2 regions of the Ensifer sp. YR511 genome follow, and region 1 is predicted to be linked to the other one. Evidence: predicted binding sites of a transcription regulator. Region 1 holds the regulator's gene; the other holds the start of a gene.
What was found. Region 1 encodes PhoB, which activates phosphate uptake and scavenging genes when phosphate is short. Its sites were predicted from a motif close to TGTCATNNANCTGTCAT; they were not measured.
Positions count from the first base shown of each region.

Region 2: the regulator PhoB is predicted to act here: its motif matches at 2,074-2,090, upstream of BLU15_RS10385 (DUF2794 domain-containing protein).

Region 1 covers NZ_FNGR01000003.1:390,742-394,951, reverse strand. The annotation lists gene pstB (phosphate ABC transporter ATP-binding protein PstB) at 1-434, shown strand, start outside; gene phoU (phosphate signaling complex protein PhoU) at 485-1,198, shown strand; gene phoB (phosphate regulon transcriptional regulator PhoB) at 1,401-2,084, shown strand; gene BLU15_RS08995 (GcrA family cell cycle regulator) at 2,153-2,674, opposite strand; gene BLU15_RS08990 (aspartate aminotransferase family protein) at 3,096-4,210, shown strand, end outside.
Region 2 covers NZ_FNGR01000004.1:194,848-199,057, forward strand. The annotation lists gene BLU15_RS10375 (Bax inhibitor-1/YccA family protein) at 106-852, shown strand; gene BLU15_RS10380 (GNAT family N-acetyltransferase) at 976-1,530, shown strand; gene BLU15_RS10385 (DUF2794 domain-containing protein) at 1,649-2,053, opposite strand; gene BLU15_RS10390 (DUF1223 domain-containing protein) at 2,368-3,141, opposite strand; gene acnA (aconitate hydratase AcnA) at 3,347-4,210, opposite strand, start outside.

The DNA of each region.
Region 1 (4,210 bases):
CGCGGATTCACGGACTTGCCCGCACCAAGGCCGACTTTGACGAGGTGGTCGAGACCAGCCTGCAGAAGGCCGGTCTGTGGAACGAGGTAAAGGATCGTCTGCAGGAGCCCGGCACCGGCCTTTCCGGTGGTCAGCAGCAGCGTCTCTGCATCGCGCGTGCCGTCGCCGTCAGCCCGGAAGTCATCCTCATGGACGAGCCGTGCTCGGCTCTCGATCCGATCGCGACCGCCAAGGTCGAAGAGCTCATCCACGAGCTGCGCACGAACTTCACGATCGTCATCGTGACCCACTCGATGCAGCAGGCCGCCCGCGTTTCGCAGCGCACCGCCATGTTCCACCTCGGCAATCTCGTCGAGGAGAACGACACCGACAAGATGTTCACCAATCCGGATGACCAGCGCACCCAGGATTACATCATGGGCCGCTTCGGCTGAGGCCGCATAAGGCTGCAACAGTAACTGCAAAGCGCCCGTAAGGATCGACGATCATGTCCATGCATATCATGTCCGCCTATGACGAAGAACTGAAGTACCTGACGCGCCGCATCTCGGAGATGGGCGGCCTCGCCGAACAGATGGTCGCCGAGTCCGTTCGCGCGCTGGTCAACTCCGACCTGGCTCTCGCACAGAAGGTGATCTCGGACGACACCGTCCTCGACGACGCCGAGCGCCAGATCGGTGAGAAGGCGATCGTCACGATCGCCAAGCGTCAGCCGGTCGCCGCCGACCTGCGTGAGATCATGGGGTCGATCCGCATCGCCTCCGATCTGGAACGCGTCGGCGACCTTGGCAAGAACACCGCCAAGCGCGTGATCGCGGTCGCCGGCTCCGGCATTCCGCGCAAGCTCGCCCGTGGCCTCGAGCATCTGGCAGAGCTCGCTCTCGTCCAGCTCAAGGAAGTGCTCGACGTCTACGCCTCGCGCTCGCCGGAAAAGGCCAACAGCATCCGCGAGCGTGACGAGGAGATCGACGCGATCTACACCTCGCTGTTCCGCGAGCTCTTGACCTACATGATGGAAGATCCGCGCAACATCACGCCCTGCACGCATCTTCTGTTCTGCGCCAAGAACATCGAGCGCATCGGCGACCACGCGACCAATATCGCTGAGACGATCTATTACATGGCGACGGGTGCTCAGCCGGAAGGTGAGCGTCCGAAGGATGACACTACGTCGACGCTGGGCTCGGTCAACGACTGAGCGCCAAGCGCGCCGTAAGCATGCATGCCCTTTGAAATCTGATCCGGTCGCGGCTTCGGTCGCGGCCCCGAATTCCTGTATCTGAAGCATGCGGTTTTCGCCCCGCCTTTGAAAACGGCGGATGTGCTCCAGATTTAGAGTGTCTGAGCGCCGGCCGGGCCGATGAGCCCAAAGGCCGCCCGCGGTAAGGAGACGTTACCTGATGTTGCCAAAAATCGCCGTAGTCGAAGACGAAGAGGCGCTGAGCGTTCTGCTGCGTTACAATCTGGAAGCCGAGGGCTTCGACGTCGATACGATCCTGCGGGGCGACGAGGCGGAGATCCGGCTTCAGGAGCGGCTGCCCGACCTGCTTATCCTCGACTGGATGCTGCCCGGTGTTTCCGGCATTGAACTTTGCCGTCGGCTGCGCCAGCGTCCGGAGACCGAACGTCTGCCGATCATCATGCTGACGGCGCGCGGCGAGGAAAGCGAGCGCGTCCGGGGTCTGGCGACGGGTGCCGACGACTACGTGGTCAAGCCCTTCTCGACGCCGGAGCTGATGGCGCGCGTCAAGGCGATGCTGCGCCGGGCAAAGCCCGAGGTGCTGTCGACGCTGCTTCGCTGCGGCGACATCGAACTCGACCGCGAGACCCACCGCGTTCATCGCCGCAGCCGCGAAGTGCGCCTCGGCCCCACCGAGTTCCGTCTTCTGGAGTTCCTCATGTCCTCGCCGGGCCGCGTCTTCTCTCGCTCGCAGCTTCTGGATGGCGTCTGGGGGCATGACATCTATGTCGACGAGCGCACCGTCGACGTGCATGTCGGTCGTCTGCGCAAGGCTCTGAACTTCTCGAACATGCCCGACGTCATCCGCACCGTTCGCGGCGCCGGCTATTCGCTCGAAAGCTGAGCGGTCTGAAAGTCGCCAAGAAAAAAAGGGGCCGATCGGCCCCTTTTTTATTGATGCCGTCCAGCTTCTCAGCGGGCCCTGCGGCGCTCCCCCGACGGCTGGTAGGCCAGCCGCGCATGGAAGGTGCAGTAAGGCGAGGCTTCCGGGGAATCGTTGCCGCAGAAGTGAAACTCTTCCTTCAGCGGGTCGCCGATCGGCCACTTGCAGGTGCGCTCGGTGAGCTGGGTCAGCTCGAGGCGGCGCGACATCGGCACGACAACGTCGGTGCGGGTGCTGAAATCCTGCTCGGCAACGAGATCGACTTCGATTTCTTCCTTGAGAACGACAGCGCCGGCCGCGCGTGCAACCGGGCGGGTCGAAACGCGCGAAGCGTAGTTCGGTGCGCGCGGTGCCGAAGTCGGGCGCTTCGGACGGGCTGCTGTCGTGGTGCTGCCGCCGGCCTTGGCGCGACCTGGCAGGCTCAGGCGGTGAACCTTGCCGATGACAGCGTTACGGCTGACGCCGCCGAGCTGCGCCGCGATCTGGCTTGCGCTCAGGCCCTCGGACCAAAGCTTCTTCAGTTTCTCCACCCGCTCGTCAGTCCAGTTCATTTCTGCACTCTCCGTTCTCAGCGTTGGGGATGGCAGAATCCCTCACCGCACCCCGGCTAAACCCCGGGGTTGCAAACGCGATAACTCTTTTGGTGACTAGGTCCGCCGCATGCGTCTAGTAATTGAATGTTAACGTACTGACCGCTGGACTCTGTGGCAAGAGTCCCGGGAATCAGGCCGAATCGATTTCGTAGTTTTCCCCAACTTGCTCGGCCAGCGTTGCATTTTTGCAAGCCCTCCCGGACGATTTTTCTGCTGCCAGGAATCGACCCTTCATGTTGCGCTGCAAGGCTTGGTTTTGTTGACATTGCAGCGCGAAATGGGAATAGTGCCTGCGCCGCCGAAAGGCGGCATTTTTGATTTTTATCGGCCCGCGTGAGGCGCGGGATCGATGTCGATCTGGAGTGAAGGAGAGCCTCGCATGACTGCAACCACGCCGCTTTACGATACCTACATGCGCGCGCCGTTGCGTTTCGAGCGAGGAGAGGGCGCCTGGCTGATCGCTGAAGACGGCACGCGTTATCTCGATTTCGGTGCCGGCGTTGCCGTGAACTCGCTCGGCCACGCGCACCCGCACCTGGTCGAGGCGCTGAAGGCGCAGGCCGACAAGGTCTGGCACCTGTCCAACCTTTATGAAATTGCGGGCCAGGAAAGCCTCGGCCGCCGGCTGACGGCAGTGACCTTTGCCGACAAGGTCTTCTTCACCAATTCGGGCGCGGAAGCGCTGGAATGCGCCATCAAGACGGCACGGCGTTACCACTTCTCCAAGGGCCACCCGGAGAAGTTCCACGTCATCACCTTCGAAGGCGCCTTCCACGGCCGCACGATCGCGACGATCGCCGCCGGTGGTCAGCAGAAATACATCGAAGGTTTCGGGCCGAAGGCGCCGGGCTTCTACCAGGTTCCGTTCGGCGACATCGCCGCGGTCAAGAATGCGATCACCGAGGAAACCGCAGCGATCCTGATCGAGCCGATCCAGGGCGAGGGCGGCATCCGTCCGGCGACCAAGGAATTCATGCAGGAACTGCGCGCGCTTTGCGACGAGTTCGGCCTGCTCTTGATCCTCGACGAGGTCCAGACCGGCGTCGGCCGTACCGGCAAGCTGTTTGCCCATGAATGGGCGGATATCCGTCCGGATATCATGGCGGTCGCCAAGGGTATCGGCGGTGGCTTCCCGTTCGGCGCCTGCCTCGCGACTGAGGAAGCCGCATCTGGTATGGTGGCGGGCACGCATGGCTCCACATATGGCGGCAACCCGCTGGCCATGGCCGTCGGCAACGCCGTGCTCGACGTCGTTCTGGCCGACGGATTCCTGACGCATGTGCGCGATGTCGCGCTGGTCTTCCGCCAGGGCCTTGCGTCGCTCAAGGACCGTTTCCCTGATGTCATCGAGGACATCCGCGGCGACGGTTTGATGCTGGGCATCAAGGTGAAGGGCCCTTCGGCCGATCTGCTGAAGGAAATCCGCGCCGAAAAGCTCCTGGCCGTGCCGGCGGGCGAAAATGTGCTGCGTCTGCTGCCGCCGCTGACCGTGAC
Region 2 (4,210 bases), on a different contig from region 1:
GCATGCTGGAGCTCCGCAGCGGCGCCTGGGCGTGGAAGCTCATCTTCCAGGGCGATATTCGCCGCCCGACACCGTAACTTCCACCGGAGCTTGAATGAGGAAACAATGGCTGATCTGAGAAATTACCAAACCCGAATGTCGCCCGCCGGCGCTCAGGCGGGTGCCGTGATTGACGAAGGCCTTCGCGCATACATGCTGAAGGTCTACAACCTGATGGCGCTTGGTCTGGCGATCACTGGCGTCGCGGCCTACCTGGCCTTCCAAATGGCGTTTTCGGATGGCCAGCTGACTGCCTTCGGTGCTGCGATCTATACGAGCCCGCTGAAGTGGGTGGTGATGCTGGCGCCGCTGGCGCTCGTGTTCTTCATGAGCTTCCGCATCAATAGCATGAGCGTTTCTGCCGCGCAGACGACGTTCTGGATCTATGCGGCCCTGATGGGCCTGTCGCTGTCGTCGATCTTCCTGATCTACACCGGCCAGAGCATCGTTCAGACGTTCTTCGTGACGGCCGCCTCGTTCGGCGCCCTGTCGCTTTACGGCTACACCACGAAGAAGGACCTGTCCGGCATGGGCTCGTTCCTGATCATGGGTCTGTTCGGCGTCATCATCGCGTCGATCGTCAACATCTTCCTCGCCTCTTCGGCGCTCGCCTTCGCGATCAGCGTGATCGGCGTGCTGATCTTCGCTGGCCTCACCGCCTACGACACGCAGAAGATCAAGGAAATGTACTACGAAGCCGATGACAGCGCCGTTGCCGGCCGCAAGGCGATCATGGGCGCGCTGACGCTCTACCTCGACTTCATCAACCTGTTCATGTTCCTGCTCCAGTTCATGGGCAACCGGAACAACTAAGTCTGAACAGCACACGGAAAAGGCGGCTTCGGCCGCCTTTTTTGTTTGCTGAAGCAGCTTGAAAGCGTCCGGACTCCGTGGGAGTGAAAGGACGACGAAACCTTGGGATCAAAGTCTTTAGCCATGTCCCTGACCCTGCGCGACGCCACCCTGGCCGATCTTCCCGTCATCACCGAGATCTATCGCGAATCCGTGTTGCACGGGGTTGCGACCTACGAGATCAACCCGCCATCCGAAAAGGAGATGCGGGCGCGGTTCGAAACGATCATCGGCAGCGGCTACCCGTACATGGTTGCGGTAGACGCGGGCGGGACGATCATCGGCTATGCCTACGCATCCGGCTTCCGCACGCGCACGGCCTATCGCTTCCTGGTCGAGGATTCCATCTACCTGGCGCCGGAAGCGCGCGGCAAGGGTGCCGGCAAGGCGCTGCTGGTCGAACTCGTCCGGCGTTGCACGGAACTCGGCTTCCGCCAGATGGTCGCGGTGATCGGCGGTGCCCATCCGGCCTCGATCGCCGTGCACCGGTCGCTCGGCTTCGAACTCCAGGGCACGATGAAAGCGACCGGCTTCAAGCATGGCCGCTGGCTCGACACGACGATCATGCAGCTCGCGCTCGGCGAGGGCCAGGCGACCGACCCGCCGGAAGACGTCTATCCGGACACCCTCTACCAGTGACCATCGCTTGCTGAAGAATGTCAGTCGGCGAAGCGCCTCGCAGCGCGCCGTAGGCAGGTCGTGCCGTTGCTGCCCGTGACGTCGGCGTGCGTCTCCTGATGGCACCCTTTCCCGCTGGTCAGGTTTCCACCAGCCTCAGCACCTTGTCGAATACCTTGAGCACCTGGGCGAGCTCGTGACCGCGCTTCAGGATCGTGCCGTGAATGTTCAGCACGCTATAGGCGCCCTGTTTCGCGGCCAGTTTCGGGTTCTTCTCGATCCGGTAGAGCGGCATTTCGCCCGAACGCTTGAACACTGAGAAGACCGCGCGGTCCCTCAGGTGGTCGATCGCGTAGTCCCGCCACTCGCCTTCGCCGACCATACGGCCGTAGACCCACAGGATCTGATCCAATTCGCGACGATGGAAAGTGATGGGGGGAGCGTTCTTGGCGTTCTTGTATTCGTGTAGATCGATGACCACTTCGGAAGTGGTCTCGCGCTGATGGCGCGCCTCGCCTTGCGGCAAATCCGGCTCATCGGTCATCGGCAATCCGGCCTTCTGTTGTGACAGAACGATTACAGTGTGCCTGACACGAGCCGAAAAGCAAGCTGGAAGCCATGGGACGATGAGGTCATTTCTTGCCTCTGCCCCATTTCAGTCAAACCGGCGCCCCAATTCATCGCAAAACTCGCGGGCGCTGACGGACAGAGTCGTTGCCACCGTATGTCCGGTCAGATCGTCATGCTGCGGGAGTTCACCGAACGCAGTTATGGCCGGTTCGGTCCGGTAACTTCGAACCCTCAGCCCCAGCCCCTCGATGCTGCCGGGCCGAACCAACCCCTTGCGCTTCGCCGTCCCTACAATTTGCCCTGAGGGCCGGCGAGCACGGCCGCAGCGCCGATGATGGCACCCGGCGTTTCCTTGTCCTTCATCGATTGCAGCAGGATCGCGCAGCCGCTGTTTCCCGGGCGCTCGGTCAGCACCGTCGCCGGCAGCGTGAAGGACGCGGGCTGGCCGTCCCACATGCCGATCGTCTGTATGTCACGCACCGCATGCCAATAGGGGACTTCCTTGCCGCGGTTCTCCCCCTTCTCCATCTTCACGATCTTGGCGCGGTCGAAATAGACGACGACGACGTTGGCCTTGCCGATGCCGCTACCGATGGTGATCTGGATTTCTTCGCCGAGGATCTTGGCGCCGACGGGAACGGCAAGCCCTTTGCCTTCCGCCTTCATCGTTTCCAGCCGCGTCTTGATTGCCTGCAGATTGCCGCCGTTCAAGTGGTCGCGGCCATTCAGGATCGCCTGGGGCGTGTAGACGCCGTTGCGCCCGAGCATGCGCGCATAGGCATATTGCCGCTCGGTGTTTTCCTTCGATGCCAGCGTGTCGGCCCAGCCGAGATAGTTCCAGTAGTCGACGTGATAGGCGAGCGCCACCACATCGCCCTCGTCGACCAGCGACTTCAGCGCCGCATCCGCCGGCGGACAGGACGAACAGCCCTGGCTGGTGAACAGTTCGACAACGCCCTTGACCGCCTGTTTCTCCTGCGCCCCGGCAGGGGCACCGGCGGCTGCGAGCAGCCCGAAAGCCAGTGCAACAGGGCGAATGAAAGAACGGTCTGCGGATGTCATGGCGTCACTTCGTTACCGGCCGTCGGCCTACTCCTTGTGGGGGAGTTCACTACATACGACGCCCCTGCATCAACGGGAAGTCACGTTGGAGTGAGGTGGCAAGTGAGCGCGACCCGGCACCGGATCGTCGGCAGGTGCACCTCAAAGAAAGAGCCGGGGCGCCTTTCGGCGTCCCGGCTCCGGAGCCTCGTATGCGCTCGCGCGATTAGGCGGCGAGGTCGCGCAGAACCGTCTGCAGGATGCCACCGTTGTTGACGTAGGTCACTTCATCCAGCGTATCGATACGGCAGACGAGCGGCACATCTTTCACGCTGCCGTCGCCGTAGGTTACCTTGGCAACGCGCTTTTCGCGCGGCTGGACATTGGCGAGGTTTTCGATCGTGACGATCTCATCGCCCTTGAGGCCAAGCGATTCCCAGGTCGTGCCTTCCTCGAAGACGAAGGGAATGACACCCATGCCGACGAGGTTCGAGCGGTGGATACGCTCGAAGGACTGCGCGATGACGGCCTTGACGCCGAGCAGGTTGGTGCCCTTGGCAGCCCAGTCGCGCGACGAACCGTTGCCGTATTCGACGCCGGCGAAGATGACGAGCGGAACGCCCTCTTCCTTGTACTGCATGGCGGCGTCGTAAATCGACATCTCTTCCTTGGACGGATAGTGGATGGTGTAGCCACCTTCCTTGCCGTTCGGGCCGAGCATGTGGTTGCGGATGCGGATGTTGGCAAACGTGCCGCGCATCATCACCTCATGGTTGCCACGACGCGTGCCGTACTGGTTGAAGTCGGCAACGCCGACGCCGTGACCGATGAGGTAGGCACCGGCCGGCGAGGCCGCCTTGATCGAACCGGCCGGCGAGATGTGGTCGGTGGTGATCTTGTCGCCGAAGAGACCAAGCACGCGGGCGCCCTTGATGTCGGAGATGCCCGAACCGGACTTGCCCATGCCGACGAAGTAGGGCGGGTTCTGCACGTAGGTCGAACCGTCGTCCCAGGCATAGGTCTGGCCCGGAGGAACCTGAACGGCCTGCCAGTTTTCGTCGCCCTTGAACACGTCGGCGTACTTGGTCGC